DNA from 2 places in the Bacillus coreaensis genome. Region 2 is predicted to be linked to the other one. Evidence: a T-box and tRNA genes for the amino acid it is inferred to sense, from the RefSeq annotation. Region 2 holds a T-box; the other holds one or more tRNA genes.

Region 1 (9,359 bases), on a different contig from region 2:
GGATCTGTTGCAATTATGCGACACTATAAAAATAGGTAGAGCGATAAGATGCTGTTTTCAAGTTGGCACAACTCTTGCATGTATATAAATACATCACCAATAAAATGAAACCGTATTCATAGGGGATTGGAAGGGATTAATAAATTTAGAGTTTCTGAGAGTGAGAAATCAAACTCTTCTGAATCATTCAGTTTCATTTTATCAAGTGAAGCTCATCTATCAAGCTTTTAAGGGGGAAACATTTTATGGAGCAAAACAAAGGGAGAAATGTTGAAAGAAAGTATGTTGATGCGGTTGTAATTGGAGCTGGGTTCGGGGGTCTATACATGGTTCATAAGCTCCGTAACGAGCAAGGATTAACGGTTCAAGGGTACGACAAAGGATCAGATGTAGGTGGTACTTGGTACTGGAATCGCTATCCAGGTGCACTTTCTGATACAGAGAGCTACCTGTACCGTTATTCTTTTGATAAAGAACTACTTCAGGAATGGAGCTGGAAAGAGTCGTATTTAACGCAACCTGAAATTTTAGACTATTTAGGGCACGTAGCTGACCGTTACGATCTGCGTCGTAGCTTTCAATTCGATACCAAAGTTAATTCCACACACTTTGATGAAGTGAATAATTTGTGGGAAGTAAAGACTGATAAAGGTGATGTAGTTACGGCAAAGTATCTTATTACAGGTCTTGGATTACTTTCCGCTACGAATATACCAAACTTTAAAGGAAGAGAAACCTTTACTGGGGAACAATATCACACCGCTGCATGGCCGAAGTCTGGTGTTGATCTGAAAGGAAAACGAGTAGGTGTGATAGGTACAGGTTCGACCGGAGTACAAGTTATTACGGCTATTGCACCAGAAGTCGGGCATTTAACCGTCTTCCAACGGACACCTCAGTATAGTGTCCCATCTGGTAAAAGACCTCAATCAGAGGAAGAAATCAATGAAATCAAGGCAAACTTCGCAAAAATTTGGGAACAAGCTAAAAATTCATCAGTTGCTTACGGGGTAGATGAAAGTAATGTTCCTGCGAACTCCGTATCAATTGAGGAACAGAATCGGATATTTCAAAAAGCTTGGGATAAGGGAAATGGCTTCCGCTTCATGTTTGAAACATTTGGTGATATTGGGACAAATATAGAGGCGAATGAGGCTGCTGCTAGCTTTATTCGAAAGAAAATTAGCGAAATTGTTAAGGATTCAAAAACCGCTCGCAAGTTAACACCAACTGATCTGTATGCAAGACGTCCATTATGTGATAGCGGTTATTATCAAACATATAATCGTGACAATGTTTCGTTGGTAGATGTCAAAGAAAATCCAATTGTTGAAATTACACCTAAGGGTATTCGCACGACAGAAGGAGAATACGAGCTAGATGTCATCATCTATGCTACAGGATTTGATGCAGTTGATGGAAACTATACGAAGATCGACATGCGTGGACGTGGTGGCGTCTCTATGCGTGAGAAATGGCTTGATGGACCAACAGGATATCTTGGTATGTCAAACACAGATTTCCCTAACCTATTCATGATTTTAGGTCCTAATGGTCCGTTCTCTAATTTACCACCTGCAATTGAAACACAAGTTGAATGGATTGCCGAAACAGTTAAACACATGGTTGAAAACAACATTGAAACGATCGAACCTACGCAAGTAGCGGAAGAAGATTGGGTGGAAACTTGCCGGAACATCGCAAATCAGACATTGTTTGCGAAGACCGAATCATGGATTTTTGGGGCAAACATTCCTGGTAAGAAACATGCCGTGATGTTTTACATGGGTGGTTTGAATGCATACAGAAATCTTTTGGGCGAGATTGGATACAGTGGCTTTGTATTCGACCGTGCGAAAATGTCTAGTTTGAAATAATTAAGGCAACCTTTGAGTCGGGGAGAGTGATCTTCCCGACCATTAATAAAACATCGCTCGTTGCTAAACATGGTTTACGTTATGTATTGGTGAAACGAAGGAAGATAGATTACAGCTAAATATATAGGGGGATTATGGTGTACATCAATGGTTCATTTATTGAGACGGATGAGGTTTTAGAAATTAGGAATCCTGCAAACGGTCAACTGGTTGACAAGGTATATTTAGTCGGAAAAGAGGAGACACAACAGGCGATCCAGGCGGCAAAAGAAGCATTCCCTTCATGGTCCAGCTTAACGGGCGAAGAACGTGGAGAGTATTTGCACCGTGTGGTTGAGTTGTTGACAGAAAAGAAGGAGCATTTTGCTCGTACGATTACCCAAGAGATGGGTAAGACTATTCACAACGCTCGGTATGAGGTAGGAAGCACCATTGCATATTTTAAATGGTATGCAGAAGAAGCACGTCGAGTTTATGGAGAGATTATTCCAGCTTCTTCTCCAAACAAGCGGATTTCTGTATTAAAACAGCCTATTGGGGTTGTTGCAGCGATAACGCCATGGAATTTCCCCTTATCGATGGGGGCTAGAAAGTTAGGTCCTGCGTTAGCAGTTGGTTGTACGGTTGTGTTACGGCCTTCTCGTGAGGCTCCATTATCTTCATTGGAATTAATTAAAGTTATCGATGAAGCAGGTCTTCCGCCGGGTGTTGTTAATCTAGTAATGGGAAGTGCCTCTGACATTGTCGGTGAGGTAATGGCAAGCGAAGATGTTCGTAAAGTTTCTTTTACTGGATCGACTGAAGTAGGAAAAGCACTGATCCGACAATCGGCTGATACGGTAAAACGGATTTCTATGGAACTTGGAGGCCATGCACCGTTTATCGTATTTGAAGATGCTGATATTGATTTAGCAATTGCTGGTACGATGAGCAGTAAATTCGCATCATCAGGACAACAATGTGTGTGTGCAAACCGAGTGTATGTCCATAACTCAATCTATGATCAATTTGCGCAGCGTTTTGCGGATCAAGTGGCGTCAATGGTTATTGGAAATGGCTTGGATGAAGAGACACAAATGGGTCCAATGGTTAGCAAAGATGCGGTGGAAAAAGCGCATGAGCATGTGGTCGATGCTGTAACGAAAGGGGCTACTGTCCTTTGCGGAGGGAAGGTGCTGGTTGAAGCCCCTTACCAAAATGGTTATTTTTATTCACCAACCGTCCTCACAAATGTGAATCAAGAAATGAAGATTACGTATGAAGAAACATTTGGCCCGGTAGCACCAATCATTCGTTTCACAGATGAAAATGAGGTCATTGAAAAAGCAAACCGTACCATTTATGGGTTAGCATCCTATGTGTACACGAATGATCTTTCAAGAGCACATCGCGTATCTGAAAAGCTAGAATACGGCATGGTAGGCGTAAATGATCCTGCTCCGTTTGCCGTCCAGGCACCATTTGGTGGAGTAAAACAAAGTGGTCTTGGAAGAGAAGGTGGTCACTATGGTTTAGAAGATTATCTTGAAACGAAGTTGGTTTCTTTTGCGATTAAAAGCCAATAGTAAGATACGATCTTAAAAATATATGTATCTACAAATCTTTAAGGGGATGATAATGATGAAAGCAGCAGTATGGTATGGGAAAAATGATGTTCGTGTGGAAGCGAGAGCATTAAAACAACTTGGGGACGATGAATTAAAGATTAAAGTCGCTTGGGCAGGGATTTGTGGAAGTGACCTACATGAATATCATGAGGGTCCCGTCTTCATCCCGGTGAACAGTCCAGACCCTGTTACAGGTTGTCAAGCCCCCCTCACCCTAGGACATGAGTTCGCTGGTGTCGTGGAAGAGGTTGGTTCGAGTGTGACGAAATTCAAAGTAGGGGATCGTATCTCCATTTATCCAATGATTACAAAGGAACAAAGAAGCTCCAAGGAAGATGTCTTTGATGGATTTGGTACATTTGGGTTACACGTGGATGGTGGCTTTGCCGAATATGCTGTGATTCCAGAAAAATATGCCTACATCTTGCCGGACTCAATGTCCCTTGAAGAAGGTGCTTTAGTCGAACCAACGGCTGTGGCTGTGCAAGCAGTAAAGGAAGCCAATTTGTTGATTGGTGATTCTGTTGCTGTTTTTGGCTCAGGGCCAATCGGTTTATTGACGATAATGGCAGCCAAAACTGCAGGAGCTACAAATATTATTGCCATTGATGTGTCTGAGACGAGACTCGAAAAGGCTATACAGGCAGGAGCTACCCATATTATCCATGCGGGACAAAAAGATGTAATAAAGGAAATCAGAAAAGTTTGTCCTGATGGAGCCGATATCACTTTTGAGGTGGCTGGAGTTGATGCTACTTTCAAACAAGCCATTCAAGCTACAAAAATTAGAGGGTTAGTAATGGTCGTATCGATCTTTTCTTCGAGCATTAATTGGAACCCGTTTGAACTCACAACGAGTGGAGTCAAAATTTGCGCAACTCTTGCTTATGAGCGGATCACCTTCCAACAAACGATTGAATTAATTGCAAGCGGGCAGTTACCAGCAAAACAGATTATTACCGATCGAATTGAATTAGAAAATATAGTAGAAAATGGTTTTGAAACGCTTATACATGACAAATCACAAGCGAAAATACTTGTTCGTTTAAGTGGAGATAACTAATACATTGTATTAAGTTTCAATGATGGAACAGGGTATTTTTCAGAGGAGTACAAGTTAAAATAAGAAGCATATTGGAAAGTTGAGAAACAGCTCCTTTTAATAGACTAATAAAGGGGGAGGGATGCTAGAAAGGTAGGTGCATTCCTCGTTCCTTTTTGAGGAGTTTGATATGTACGAATCAAATAAGAAAAAATATGCTTCGGCCTTACATGAAAAAAAGTTCGACAAAATACTTGATTTTTTTTAGGAATCTTTGTATTATATAAAAGTACCAAATATGAATCACATATTTGCGGGTGTAGTTTAATGGTAAAACCTCAGCCTTCCAAGCTGATGTCGTGAGTTCGATTCTCATCACCCGCTCCATACATATAAGCAACGCAGTATGCCGTTTATAAAAACGATGTACTGCGTTTTTTAATACCCTCATATTAACGAGGGTATTTGTTGCTATTATTGATTTAAAATACTTTCCTCTAAAACATCATTTTTATCTCCATACACTTTTGTAATATGAGATTCTCCCCATGCACATAGCGAATCCAAAATTGATTGTAGACTTTTACCATACTCACTGAGTTCATATTCTACTTTAGGAGGAACCTGATTATAACTAATACGGTTGATCACTCCGTCGTCCTCTAACTCTCGTAATTGCTGTGTTAACATTTTTTGAGTTATATTTGGCATTAATTTCTTCAACTCACTAGTTCGCTTTTTTCCATGTGTAAGATGGCATAAAATGACACACTTCCATTTGCCCCCGATCACCTCTAATGTTGCTTCCACAGCAATGTTGTACTTCTTTTTCTCCATTTTCATACCCCTTTCCATAGGTACTAAAAAGTACCTACCTTACTAATAGGTACCTATATCACTTTAAAGTGCGTTCTTCCCAATTAGAACTCTATGAATCATAATAGCATTTGTTGATGAAATACACCAAGGAATCATTCAACGGAAATAAATAGGAGGAAATGAAATGAATATAGATAGAAAGAGAAGTACATTTGCTTTATTAGCATTAGCAATTAGTGCTTTTGCGATTGGGACAACCGAATTTATTAGTGTTGGGTTGCTTCCTCTTATAGCAAAGGATTTGCAAATATCTGTTACAATGGCTGGCCTAACGGTCTCTTTATATGCACTAGGAGTCACAGTAGGTGCCCCGATTTTAACCTCGATTACTTCGAGTATGTCGAAAAAGAAGCTACTGCTTTGGATTATGCTGGTTTTTATAATCGGGAATAGTCTAGCAGCTTCAGCAACCTCAATAGGTGTTTTACTTGCAGCAAGAGTATTATCAGCATTTTCCCATGGTGTATTTATGTCAATTGGCTCAACAATTGCAGCAAGCTTAGTTCCAGAAAACCGTCGTGCTAGTGCCATTTCTATTATGTTTACAGGGCTGACGGTTGCAACGATTACCGGAGTTCCAATAGGTACCTTTATCGGTCAACAGGTCGGGTGGCGATCAGCATTTGTTGCTATTGTTATTGTCGGAATAATAGCCTTGATTGCAAATAGCATTCTTGTTCCGGGTGAACTACCTAGAGGGAATAAAACAACATTCCGTGAACAGTTGAACTTAGTTAAAAATGGACGTTTGTTACTAATGTTCATTATCACGGCATTAGGATACGGAGGGACATTCGTAGTCTTTACGTATTTAACTCCCTTGCTTCAAAGCATTACAGGTATTAAAGAGGAATTAGTGGCTGTCGTTTTACTTGTATATGGGATTGCCATTGCACTTGGAAATGTCATAGGTGGTCGCCTAGCAAATCATAAGCCGCTCAAGTCCTTATTTTATATGTTTCTCATTCAGGCAGTGATTCTTCTCATATTAAGCTTTACTGCTCCGTTCAAAGTGGTTGGAATACTCACGATTATATTCATGGGGATCTTTGCTTTTATGAACGTTCCAGGCCTTCAAGTATATGTAGTTATGCTTGCAGAACGCTTCGTTCCTGGGGCAGTAGATGTGGCATCAGCGATAAACATAGCTGCTTTTAATGCAGGGATAGCCGTTGGTTCTTATGTTGGCGGGATAATAACCGATCAGATGGGATTGATCCATACGGCATGGATTGGTTCGTTAATGGTATTTGGTGCTGTCATTTTAACAGGCGTAAGTCTAATACTTGAAAAAAAAGATCTAATGGAGGGCTAATAGATGATTAATAAACATTTACAAAAAACGACTACTTTAAATAATGGGGTAAACATGCCTTGGTTTGGACTTGGTGTGTTTAAAGTAGAAGAGGGGCCAGAGTTGGTTCATGCAATAAAAACAGCTATAAGTCATGGCTATAGAAGTATTGATACAGCTTCAATTTATGGAAACGAAGCTGGTGTTGGAGAGGGTATCCGAGAAGGAATGAAAGAAGCAGGGATCTCTAGAAAGGATTTATTTATTACCTCAAAAGTATGGAATGCGGATTTAGGCTATGAATCTACTATTAGGGCGTATGAAGAAAGTTTAGAGAAACTAGGTTTAGAGTATTTGGATTTATACTTGATTCATTGGCCTGTAGAAGGAAAATATAAAGAGGCTTGGAGGGCACTTGAAACAATTTATAATGAAGGTAAAGTTAAAGCAATTGGAGTAAGTAATTTTCAAATTCATCATCTAAAAGAGTTAATGAAAGAAGCTAACATTATACCTGTAATTAACCAAGTCGAATACCACCCTCGATTAACGCAAGTGGAGCTAAAAGAATTTTGCCAAAAGCATCATATTCAACTTGAGGCATGGTCTCCTTTAATGCAAGGAGAGTTGCTAGACCACCCTGTTCTACAGGAAATGGCAGAAACGTATGATAAGACTGTTGCACAAGTCATCTTAAAGTGGGATCTTCAAAACGGTGTGGTGACGATTCCAAAATCAACAAAAGCACAGCGAATCATTGAAAATGCTTCACTATTTGATTTTGTTCTCTCTGAAGAAGATATGAAGCGGATCAATGAATTAAATCAAAATATAAGAGTTGGTCCAGACCCTGATAATTTTGATTTTTAAAATGACAACTCCCCTGCAAATCACAGGGGAGTTAAATTACTTTTACTCACCAATCACTCGACAAGCTCCAACTCCACCATGAATTTGTGTAAACATATTCATAACGGATTGTGTCAAAAGTTGTCCTTCATCAACTGTTATAGACGGACGTAAATAAATCAGGTGTAGTGCATCTCTAGTTGATTCTGTGACAGCAGATCTCATAGAATCAACATAAGGACTGCCAAACCCGCCTTTTTCATCGGAGGAAATGATTAGCTGATGAAGGGAATTGCTACGCCCATTAAGACCCTCATATACTTCATCTTCCTTTCCGATCCTGATCATTATGTCGCCAGCAAGCTGACTTGTGTCATAGATACCTAAAGGAATCTCATACTTCAATGAGAGAAAGTTATTTAAATCTGTGGCACTGTTAATACTTTGTATGTAATTTTGTTTTTTGACACGTCTGTATAAAGCTTCAGCGGAATGTCGATAGCGATTAGGGTCCTTACCGGTTTTCTTAAAAATTGACCTCCACTCACTAATTCCATTAAGGTCAGATAGTTGCTTCTCTTCTAAGTCGAAGAATAATGATTCTTGGAAAAGCTGCAGTCTACCTTTAAGCATCTGTGGGGAGGTTCCAACCTCAATGTCCCTATATGTTATGACGCCCATTTTAAAACCTGGGACCAGTGATAGAAGCTCAGGAGAAATTGTTATTTCCAAACTTTCCACCTCCAAAAAGTGTTTAAAATAGTTTATCATAGAATGCAGTGATTTCGTATTTGTAAGTATGGAACGAGGTGAATGACGTTTGAATTACCAGCAATTAAAAATAGATATCATTGAATATAGTAAAACGATCGGAATTGATAAAATTGGATTTACATCTGCATCGACTTTCTCTGAGTTACGTAACCGTCTAGTAAGGCAACAAGAGTTAGAGTATCAGTCGGGTTTTGAAGAGCCAGATATCAATAAAAGAGTCGAGCCATCGTTACTGTTACCAGAGGCAGCTTCCATTATTTCCATCGCACTTGCCTATCCATCTAAAATGAAGACGAGAGTGGAAAGCAAAAAAGGAGAGAGAAGAGGCATCTTCTGTCGAGCTTCTTGGGGAACAGATTATCATACCGTTCTTCGTGATCGGTTAAAAAAACTCGAGGACTACATCCATTCGAGAGTTCCAGAAGCCCTTGTAAAATCAATGGTGGATACAGGAGAGCTTGCTGATAGAGCCGTAGCAGAACGTGCAGGAATTGGCTGGAGTGGGAAGAACTGTGCTATTATTACTCCAGAGTTTGGCTCCTACGTATACTTAGGGGAAATGATTACGAATCTCCCGTTTGAACCAGATCAGCCGATTGAAAATGGGTGTGGAGACTGTAATAAATGTGTAGATGCTTGTCCAACAGGAGCACTTGTTCAAGGCGGACAACTAAATTCACACAAATGTATTGCCTTTTTAACACAAACAAAAGGATTTCTTCCAGACGAATTTCGAGGAAAGATTGGAAATCGATTGTACGGTTGTGACACATGTCAGACGGTCTGTCCTGAAAATAAAGGAAAGGATTTTCACTTTCATGAAGAAATGGAACCTGATCCAGAAATTGCAAAACCCCTTTTACGTCCTTTACTTTTCATGAGTAATCGGGAGTTTAAAGAAAAGTTTGGACATGTATCGGGCTCTTGGCGTGGGAAAAAGCCAATTCAGAGAAATGCGATTATCGCACTTGCTCATTACAAGGATGAGACAGCTGTTGAGGATTTAATTCAAGTCATGAAAAAGGATTCAAGACCAG
Region 2 (9,359 bases):
GGGAATGCAGGGAGTACTCCTTCAGACAAGGAAGTAGTCGACAAGATGAAGGGCAAGCTAACAGAGGAAGTCACAAGAAGTATTTCCGATTCTGTCTTGCTAGCACTTGTCTCATCCTCCAAGGAAGAGTTATCCGTTGCTAAGGATGTGGCAATAACCGCTATAAATACGGTTATGAACCGAAGAATTCCAGCAGATGAAGTGGAAAATAGTAAGAGGCTTGTAGAAGAAGAACTGAAACTAACTTCCATGAGCAGTCAATTAAAATCAGCTGTAATTGAATTAGGACGATATGCGGTTGTTCAAAATGAGTTTTTTGATTTAGAGGCAACTCAGGAGTTAAGAGAACAGGCGAAGGAAAGTGTTGAGCCAGTAAAGATATTACAAGGGCAAATAATTGTTGAGGAGAATCAACTGATTAGTAGAGAAGTCTTCCGTCAGTTAGAGCTTGTCGGCCTAACAGACAATCAGCAATCAACACTGCCTTTTATCGGATTAGCACTTCTTGTTATGGTAATGGTAATTGCTCTGTATTATTACTTCCATGAACTCAAAGTGAGTGGAGAAATGAAGCAAAATTACTTGCTTTTGTTTAGCATTATCTTTATTCTTTCAATCGTGATGTTAAAAGGAATTAGTCTCCTTCAACAATTTGAGTTTTCAGATTTAGGTTATTTATTTCCTGCTGCCATGGCAGCCATGTTAATTAAAATTTTGGTGGACGATAGACTCGCGATCTTAACAACCATTATTTTAGCACTTTGTGGAACCATTTTGTTTAGTGAAAATATTACAAGCTCACTCAATGTAAATATTGGTATCTACATCATTTGTAGTGGTTTAGCGAGCATTATGTTCCTAAGTAAACAAAATCAGCGGATGAAAATTCTTCAGGCGGGTATGTTTGTTTCTTTGATAAATATCATCATTATTTTTGCGTTGTTATTTATTAACAACGGACACTATAACGCAAAAGAATATACGTTTTACTTTGGTGGTGCCTTTACATCGGGAATTATTGCCGCGATTCTAACCATCGGACTTCTTCCGTTTTTCGAGGCCGGATTTGGAATCCTTTCGACGATGAGATTGATTGAATTATCAAATCCAAATCATCCGCTTCTTAGAAAAATACTTACGGAGGCACCTGGAACATACCATCATTCCATTATGGTAGCAAATCTTGCCGAGTCAGCTTGCGAGGCAATCGGTGCAAACGGCTTATTAGCAAGGGTAGGATGCTATTATCACGATATTGGGAAGACAAAGAGACCGCAATTCTTTATTGAAAATCAAATGAATATTGAAAATCCTCATGATCGCTTGCCGCCACAAACTAGCAAAAATATTATTGTGGCACATGCTACAGATGGTGCTGAACTACTAAAACAATACAAAATGCCTAAAGAAATTGTTGATATTGCTGAGCAACATCATGGAACTACTTTACTCAAGTTCTTTTACCACAAGGCAAAACAAAATGGCAATGAAGTGCGAGAAGAGGATTATCGTTATCCTGGACCAAAAGCTCAAAACAAGGAAATTGCCATCATCGGAATAGCCGATAGTGTGGAGGCAGCCGTTCGGTCTATGCAGCATCCTAATCCTGAGCAAATAGAAAACTTGGTTAAAAGTATTATTGCAGATCGATTACAGGATGGGCAGCTGAATGAATGTGACTTAACACTCAAGGAAATGGAAATCATCTCAAATACACTATGTGAAACGTTAAAGGGAATCTTCCATTCTCGAATTGAATATCCAGAAATTACGAAACAGAAGGTGAAACAAGCATGAACTTAAGTATCGATTTTTTAGATGAAACAAATGAAATGGGAGAAAAAGCGATTGAGCAAATTGAAGACTTATTAAATTTAGCTCAAAAAAAACTTCAAATAACAGACCCTTGTGAGTTATCCGTTACATTTGTTGATAATAACCGTATTCAGGAAATTAATCGTGAATATAGAGGAAAAGATATGCCAACAGATGTAATTTCTTTCGCCTTAGAGGAACTCGGAGAGGGAGAAATCCAAATAAGCGGTGCAAACATGCCAAGAGTACTAGGAGATATAATAATCTCAACTGATAGAGCTCGAGAACAGGCTACGGACTACGGGCATTCTGTTGAGCGTGAGTTAGGATTTTTAGCTGTCCATGGATTTCTCCATTTATTAGGGTATGATCATGAGACAGAAGCAGAGGAAAAGGAAATGTTTGATCTTCAACGGAGTATATTGGATGAGTACGGGCTCAGACGATAAAAGTAAGTATAAAACGAAACATGTCCTATCCTCTTTCCGGCATGCCCTATCCGGGTTTAGTAAGGCAGTAAAAGAGGAGAGGAATATGAAAATTCATCTTTTCTTTACAATTTTAGTTGTCTTACTTGGCTTTTTTCTAGAAGTTTCTATAGTTGAGTGGTTGTTTCTCCTCTTATTAATTGGTGGAGTGGTCTCCTTAGAACTAATTAATTCGAGTATAGAAAATCTTGTTGATTTAGTGACAGAGGAATATCATCCATTAGCAAAAAAAGCAAAGGATATGGCTGCTGCGGCAGTTTTTATATATTCTATTGTGAGTATCATTATTGGTTTGATTATTTTTATACCAAGGCTATGGTAATAGGGAACCGAACCTATTTTCGGTTCCGTTATTATTTGAAATCGCATTCAAGAAAGAGTAAAATAGGGAAACAATTGAAGAAATTGATTAATATTTAGAAAATTCAATCTTCTTTATTACAATTTTGCTACAATCGATGAAATACAGAACAAAATAGGGTAAAATAGGAGTATGTAGTCTCCTTGAAAGGAAGTATTAATTTGAGCAAGGAAGAAACATTAATTAAAGAAGCGAAAATTGCAAGAGGAAAAGCTTATGTACCATATTCGAAATTCCAAGTGGGAGCTGCCCTCTTAACGACTGATGGAAAAGTATATCATGGGTGTAATGTAGAAAATGCTGCTTTTAGCATGACCAATTGTGCGGAGAGAACTGCATTTTTCAGTGCCTATGCTGGGGGAGATCGTCAGTTTGAGATGCTTGCCGTGGTGGCAGATACAGAAGGTCCTGTCTCTCCATGTGGAGCATGTCGTCAAGTTATTTCAGAGTTATGTCCTAAAGACATGAAAGTCATTTTAACAAATTTAAAAGGCGATACACAAGAATTAACCGTCGCAGAATTACTACCAGGAGCATTTTCACCGGAGGATTTAAATGAGTAATAATCAAAAGCAAGAGCACAAATCAGGGTTTATCTCAATCATCGGCCGTCCAAATGTGGGGAAATCAACGTTCCTCAATCGTGTAATCGGACAAAAAATCGCTATTATGAGTGATAAACCACAAACTACAAGAAACAAAGTACAAGGTGTACTAACAACCAATGATGCACAATTAGTATTTATTGATACACCAGGGATTCATAAGCCAAAGCATAAGCTTGGGGACTTTATGATGAAGGTTGCTCAAAACACATTAAAAGAAGTCGATATTGTTCTTTTTATGGTGAATGCAGAAGAAGGTTTTGGTCGTGGTGAAGAGTTTATTTTAGATAAATTTCAATCAATTAAAACACCTGTATTCCTCGTGATTAACAAAATTGACCTTGTTCATCCTGACCAACTCATGGAAATTATCGTGTCGTATAAAGAAAAGTATCCTTTTGCTGAAATCATTCCCATCTCTGCACTTGAAGGGAATAACCTAGAGGTATTGCTTGATGTGATTAAGAAATATATACCTGAAGGACCTCAATATTATCCAGCCGACCAAGTAACAGATCATCCAGAAAGATTTATTGTGTCAGAGCTAATACGTGAGAAGGCATTGCATTTAACAAGAGAAGAAATTCCACATTCATTAGCGGTTGTTATTGAGAAAATGGAACGCCTAGAAGACAAAGATGTCGTACACGTCATGGCAACCATTATCGTAGAACGTGATTCACAAAAAGGTATTGTTATTGGTAAACAAGGCAGCATGTTAAAGGAAGTTGGAAAACGTGCAAGACAGGATATTGAGAACTTATTGGGAACAAAAGTATTTTTAGAATTATGGGTTAAGGTTCAGAAGGATTGGCGCAACAAAATGTCCCAACTTAGAGATTTTGGGTTCCGTGAGGACGAATATTGATTTACCATTTTTAGATTATTATTCATCTTTCTAGTTTATGCACCTTTTTTATTAACAATATTTTCGACTCATTATTTTTGGTAGACAAGGCTATGATAATGGTAACGATTTGGATTTATTGCTAGTCAACTATTTGAAAGGTGGGGGTTTTTGATGATGGATTTTACCTGGAAAGTTTTTTCGCAAACAGGTAACATTGACACTTATCTGCTCTTTAAGGAGTTAGAGAAGGAGAATCAAGACATACCCGGGAATCAGGATGATGAGCTAGCAGAGGTTGAATTTCCATATCTCTAGGTTTGTCTAGTACTAGGATGGTGTTCTAGATGTTTCAAAAATGCGAAGGCATCGTCATTCGAACAAATCATTATGGTGAAACAAATAAAATAGTCACTCTATTCACACGCGAATGGGGGAAAATTGGGGTGATGGCTCGCGGCGCCAAAAAGCCAAACAGCCGTTTAGCTGCCATCACTCAGCTTTTTACATACGGTCAATTCCTAGTGCAAACAAGTAGCGGCCTGGGGAGTTTGCAGCAGGGTGAAATGCTTTCCTCCATGCGCTCAATCAAGGAGGATATCTTCCTAACTGCTTATGCAAGTTACGTCATTGATCTAACAGATAAAAGTACTGACGAAAAAAAAGCAAATCCATTTTTATTTGAGATGCTATATCAAACGCTAAATTATATTAACGAAGGTTATGACCCAGAAATTATTGTCCATATTTTTGAAGTAAAAATGTTGAATACATTAGGGTTGTATCCCGTCCTTAATCAATGTACCGTTTGTGGAAGTACAGACGGTCATTTTTCATTTTCAATTAGAGAGGGCGGATTTATCTGTCATCGCTGTTTGGAAAAGGATCCATATCACTATAAAATCTCACAATCAACAGTAAAACTACTTCGTTTATTTTATTTTATTGATATGGGTAGGTTAGGGAATATATCTGTGAAGCAAGAAACAAAGGATGAGTTAAAAAAAATTATTAATGCTTATTATGATGAATATTCTGGTTTACATTTAAAAACGAAAAAATTTCTAAATCAAATTAACCAATTAGGAAGTAATGACTTTTAAGAGTTGACAACGACCTTTGTTTCAGCTAAGATTCAAATTAAATTTAATATTTGCGTTGAAGGAAAGGAGTACTTAACTTTCTCTACTTAGAAGCGATCCTAGGACGGTGAAAGCTAGGAATAGAGTGTTAAGGAAGGGCGTTCCCGAGCAATGTCGGAATAAGGTGGCCGACTTTTTTTAAAAGTCAGCAAATAGGGTGGAACCGCGGGTAACTCTCGTCCCTATGCTCAAAAGGCATAGGAGACGGGAGTTTTTTTGTTTGCCAAAAAACCATCATCTCTTATGCGATAAATTTTGGAGGTGTACGATGAATATTCAAGACATGATTTTAACTTTGCAAAAGCATTGGTCTGATCAAGGATGTATTCTAATGCAAGCTTACGATGTGGAAAAGGGTGCGGGAACCATGAGTCCTTATACGTTCTTACGTGCTATTGGACCTGAACCATGGAATGTGGCGTATGTGGAACCGTCAAGACGACCAGCCGACGGAAGATACGGAGAAAACCCTAATCGCTTGTACCAACATCACCAATTCCAAGTGATTATGAAGCCTTCTCCTGACAATATACAGGAAATTTATCTTGATTCATTGAAGGCGCTGGGAATTGATCCTCTTCAACACGATATTCGTTTTGTAGAAGATAATTGGGAAAACCCATCGCTTGGTTGTGCAGGACTTGGTTGGGAAGTATGGTTAGATGGTATGGAAATAACGCAATTCACGTATTTCCAACAGGTAGGGGGACTTGAGTGTAAGCCTGTTTCAGTTGAAATAACTTATGGAATCGAGCGCCTTGCTTCTTATATTCAAGAAAAGGAAAATGTATTTGATTTAGAGTGGACCAACGGCTTTACGGTTCGTGATATTTTCTTACAGCCTGAATATGAGCACTCAAAATATACTTTTGAAACATCAGATCCTGAAATGCTTTTTAATCTGTTTAACATTTATGAAAAAGAAGCACATCGTCAAATGAACGAAGGGCTTGTTCATCCCGCTTATGACTATGTCTTAAAATGCTCTCATGTATTCAATCTTCTAGATGCAAGAGGCGCTATTTCTGTTACTGAACGTACTGGGTTTATCGGTCGATGTAGAAACCTAGCAAGAAAGATAGCTAAAACGTTCTATGAAGAGAGAGAAAAGTTAGGATTCCCAATTCTACAGCAAAAGGGGGAAGATACACATGAATAAGCAAGATTTATTACTTGAAATCGGGCTTGAAGAGATGCCAGCTCGTTTTGTGACAGGGTCAATTGAACAGTTAACATCAAAAATAGAGAACTGGCTAAAAGAGAAAAAGATTTCATTTGATTCCATCACTCATTTTTCTACTCCAAGACGTCTAGCGGTCATTGCTTACGGTGTAAGTACTAGCCAAGAGGATGTTGAGGAAGAGGCAAAAGGACCTGCTAAAAAGATTGCAGTTGACCATGAAGGGAATTGGTCGAAAGCAGCTGTAGGATTTACTAGAGGTCAAGGAATGTCGGTTGAGGATATATATTTCAAAGAGATTAATGGGGTCGAGTACGCTCATGTTCGAAAGTTTACAAAAGGGCAAGCGACAAAAGAAATACTTCCGGAGATAGAACATATTATTACCGGACTAACATTCCCTAAAAATATGCGTTGGGCAAGTGAAACACTAAAATATATTCGTCCAATCAAATGGATACTTGCTATATATGGAACAGAGATTATCCCATTTACCATCACGAATGTATCGACAAGCAATTTTACAAACGGGCATCGTTTCTTAGGGAAAGAAGTGAAAATCGGTACTCCAGAAGAGTATGTAACTAAGCTTTTAGGTGAATTTGTTATTGCAAATGCAGAAGAAAGAAAAGGCGCAATCCTGTCACAAATTTCTAAGTTAGAAGAAGAGCAAGGCTGGGCGATTCCTGTCGATGAGGAGTTATTAGAAGAAGTAACGAATCTAGTTGAATATCCAACCGCTTTATTTGGAAGATTTGAGGAAGAATTTCTAGAGCTACCCGAAGAAGTTCTTATCACGTCTATGAAAGAGCATCAGCGATATTTCCCTGTTAAGAAAAAGGACGGAACACTTTTGCCATTCTTTGTTACAGTAAGAAATGGAGATCATATGCATCTTGAGACAGTAGCAAAGGGAAATGAGAAGGTTCTTAGAGCAAGACTATCAGATGCAGCCTTTTTCTATAGAGAAGATCAAAAAACGAATATTTCTGATGCTCTCGCTAAGCTTGCCTCCATTGTATATCATGAGGAAATTGGTACCCTTTCTGAAAAAGTTGCACGAGTACGTTCACTAACCAATCAGTTAGCAGAGTTATTAACCTTTAATGAGGATGATAAAAAGACAGCGGATCGTGCTGCTGAAATCAGTAAGTTTGATTTAGTCACTCATATGGTATACGAATTCCCAGAACTTCAAGGTTTCATGGGTGAGAAATATGCTAGACAAAAGGGTGAATCTGAAGCAGTTGCTGTTGCCATTAATGAACACTACATGCCAAGAAACGCCGAAGACTCTACGCCAAAATCAAATAGTGGGGCACTTCTTGCCTTAGCAGAGAAACTAGATACGATTGTCTCATTTTTTGCAATTGGCAATATCCCAAGCGGCTCACAGGATCCGTACGCATTAAGAAGACAAGCGTCAGGAATTGTTCAAATCTTAATCAATAAAGAATGGAATGTCTCACTAACCGATCTTCTACGTCTCTCTATCCTTTCCATTAAGGAAAAGGGAATTGGAGAAAAAGGTGAAGAGGAGTTACTACTTGAGCTTGTAACTTTCTTCAAGCTTCGCTTAAAGCATTATTTACAAGAACAAAGCATTCGCTATGATATCATTGATGCTGTATTAGAAAAGAATATTACAGCTTTACCTACACTTGTCAAAAAGGCTTTTGTTCTACAAACGAAAAAAGATGCTAGTGGTTTTAAAGAGACGGTTGAAGCTCTTAGCCGTGTGCTTACCATCTCGAACAAAGCAGTGGAACATGCGGAAATCAATGAATCCCTGTTTGAAAACCAGTACGAGACGGCACTATATAATCAATATCGCGGTGTGAAATCTGCATTAGCATCTAGTGAAACTAGTGAGGAAGAGTTTTTCGACAAACTTGCATCTTTACAAGGGGCAATCAACGACTTCTTTGACCATACAATGGTCATGGCAGAGAATCAAGCGTTGAAAAACAACCGTTTAGCATTAATGTCACAGTTGGCAGAATTGATTATCAGCTTTGCAAATGTAAAGGAAATTGTAACAAAATAATCTTTTTTAAAGAGGGCCTTCTGAATGGTGAAGGCTCTTTTTATCCTTATGTCTTTTCATTTATGAGAGATAGTATATAATAATTTTATATAAGTATGACATACATATGAGCCTAAAGGGCAAATAGGTGGTGAGTACAATCGAGCTAAATAAACGGCAAGAGCATATTTTACAAATTGTAAAGGAAAATGGGCCGATAACTGGAGAGCATATTGCAGAACGACTCAATTTAACGAGAGCTACACTTCGACCAGATCTAGCTATTTTAACCATGGCTGGATATTTGGATGCACGGCCGCGGGTAGGTTATTTTTACACAGGGAAATCAGGCACACAATTATTAACTGAGAACTTAAAGAAACTCTTTGTGAAGGATTATCAGTCTATTCCTGTAGTTGTGAACGAAAACGTTTCTGTTTACGATGCGATCTGTACTATGTTTCTCGAAGATGTTGGGACATTATTTGTTGTCGATCAATCTTCCTTGCTCACAGGCGTATTGTCGAGGAAAGATCTATTAAGAGCAAGTATTGGAAAGCAGGAACTAACCACTTTACCAGTGCATATCATCATGACAAGAATGCCTAATGTAACGATGTGCGGAAAAGACGATCTTCTCATTGATGTGGCGCATAAATTAATTGATAAGCAGATTGATGCATTGCCTGTTGTTCGAGAATCGGAAAGAGGTTTCGAAGTACTTGGCAGAATCACTAAAACAAATTTAACAAAGGCGTTTGTTGCATTAGCAGAAGGAAATTAACGACCGAAAACGGAATTACTCGATTCGCATAATATTATTACAAATGATGTAGGAGATGAGGAAGTATGGGGAAAATGCCAATCGTCTACGTGGTATCTGATTCTGTAGGAG

What was found. A T-box is a leader RNA that pairs with one kind of tRNA and senses whether it is charged. The one in region 2 lies ahead of glyQ (glycine--tRNA ligase subunit alpha), so its partner is inferred to be a tRNA-Gly.
Region 1: it has a tRNA-Gly gene. The T-box ahead of glyQ (glycine--tRNA ligase subunit alpha) is inferred to sense a tRNA for this amino acid. The anticodon was not compared.

The regions. Positions count from the first base shown of each region.
Region 1 covers NZ_JBOCCY010000021.1:43,193-52,551, reverse strand. The annotation lists gene ACQ5H4_RS21055 (flavin-containing monooxygenase) at 246-1,877, shown strand; gene ACQ5H4_RS21050 (NAD-dependent succinate-semialdehyde dehydrogenase) at 2,012-3,442, shown strand; gene ACQ5H4_RS21045 (2,3-butanediol dehydrogenase) at 3,498-4,547, shown strand; tRNA gene ACQ5H4_RS21040 (tRNA-Gly) at 4,840-4,913, shown strand; gene ACQ5H4_RS21035 (winged helix-turn-helix transcriptional regulator) at 5,001-5,363, opposite strand; gene ACQ5H4_RS21030 (MFS transporter) at 5,530-6,720, shown strand; gene ACQ5H4_RS21025 (aldo/keto reductase) at 6,727-7,569, shown strand; gene ACQ5H4_RS21020 (B3/B4 domain-containing protein) at 7,612-8,280, opposite strand; gene queG (tRNA epoxyqueuosine(34) reductase QueG) at 8,369-9,359, shown strand, end outside.
Region 2 covers NZ_JBOCCY010000005.1:198,296-207,654, forward strand. The annotation lists gene ACQ5H4_RS10225 (HD family phosphohydrolase) at 1-1,797, shown strand, start outside; gene ybeY (rRNA maturation RNase YbeY) at 1,794-2,264, shown strand; gene ACQ5H4_RS10235 (diacylglycerol kinase family protein) at 2,242-2,625, shown strand; gene ACQ5H4_RS10240 (cytidine deaminase) at 2,826-3,227, shown strand; gene era (GTPase Era) at 3,220-4,137, shown strand; gene ACQ5H4_RS10250 (YqzL family protein) at 4,291-4,434, shown strand; gene recO (DNA repair protein RecO) at 4,464-5,219, shown strand; T-box leader at 5,266-5,445, shown strand; gene glyQ (glycine--tRNA ligase subunit alpha) at 5,527-6,417, shown strand; gene glyS (glycine--tRNA ligase subunit beta) at 6,410-8,485, shown strand; gene ccpN (transcriptional regulator CcpN) at 8,616-9,248, shown strand; gene ACQ5H4_RS10275 (pyruvate, water dikinase regulatory protein) at 9,314-9,359, shown strand, end outside.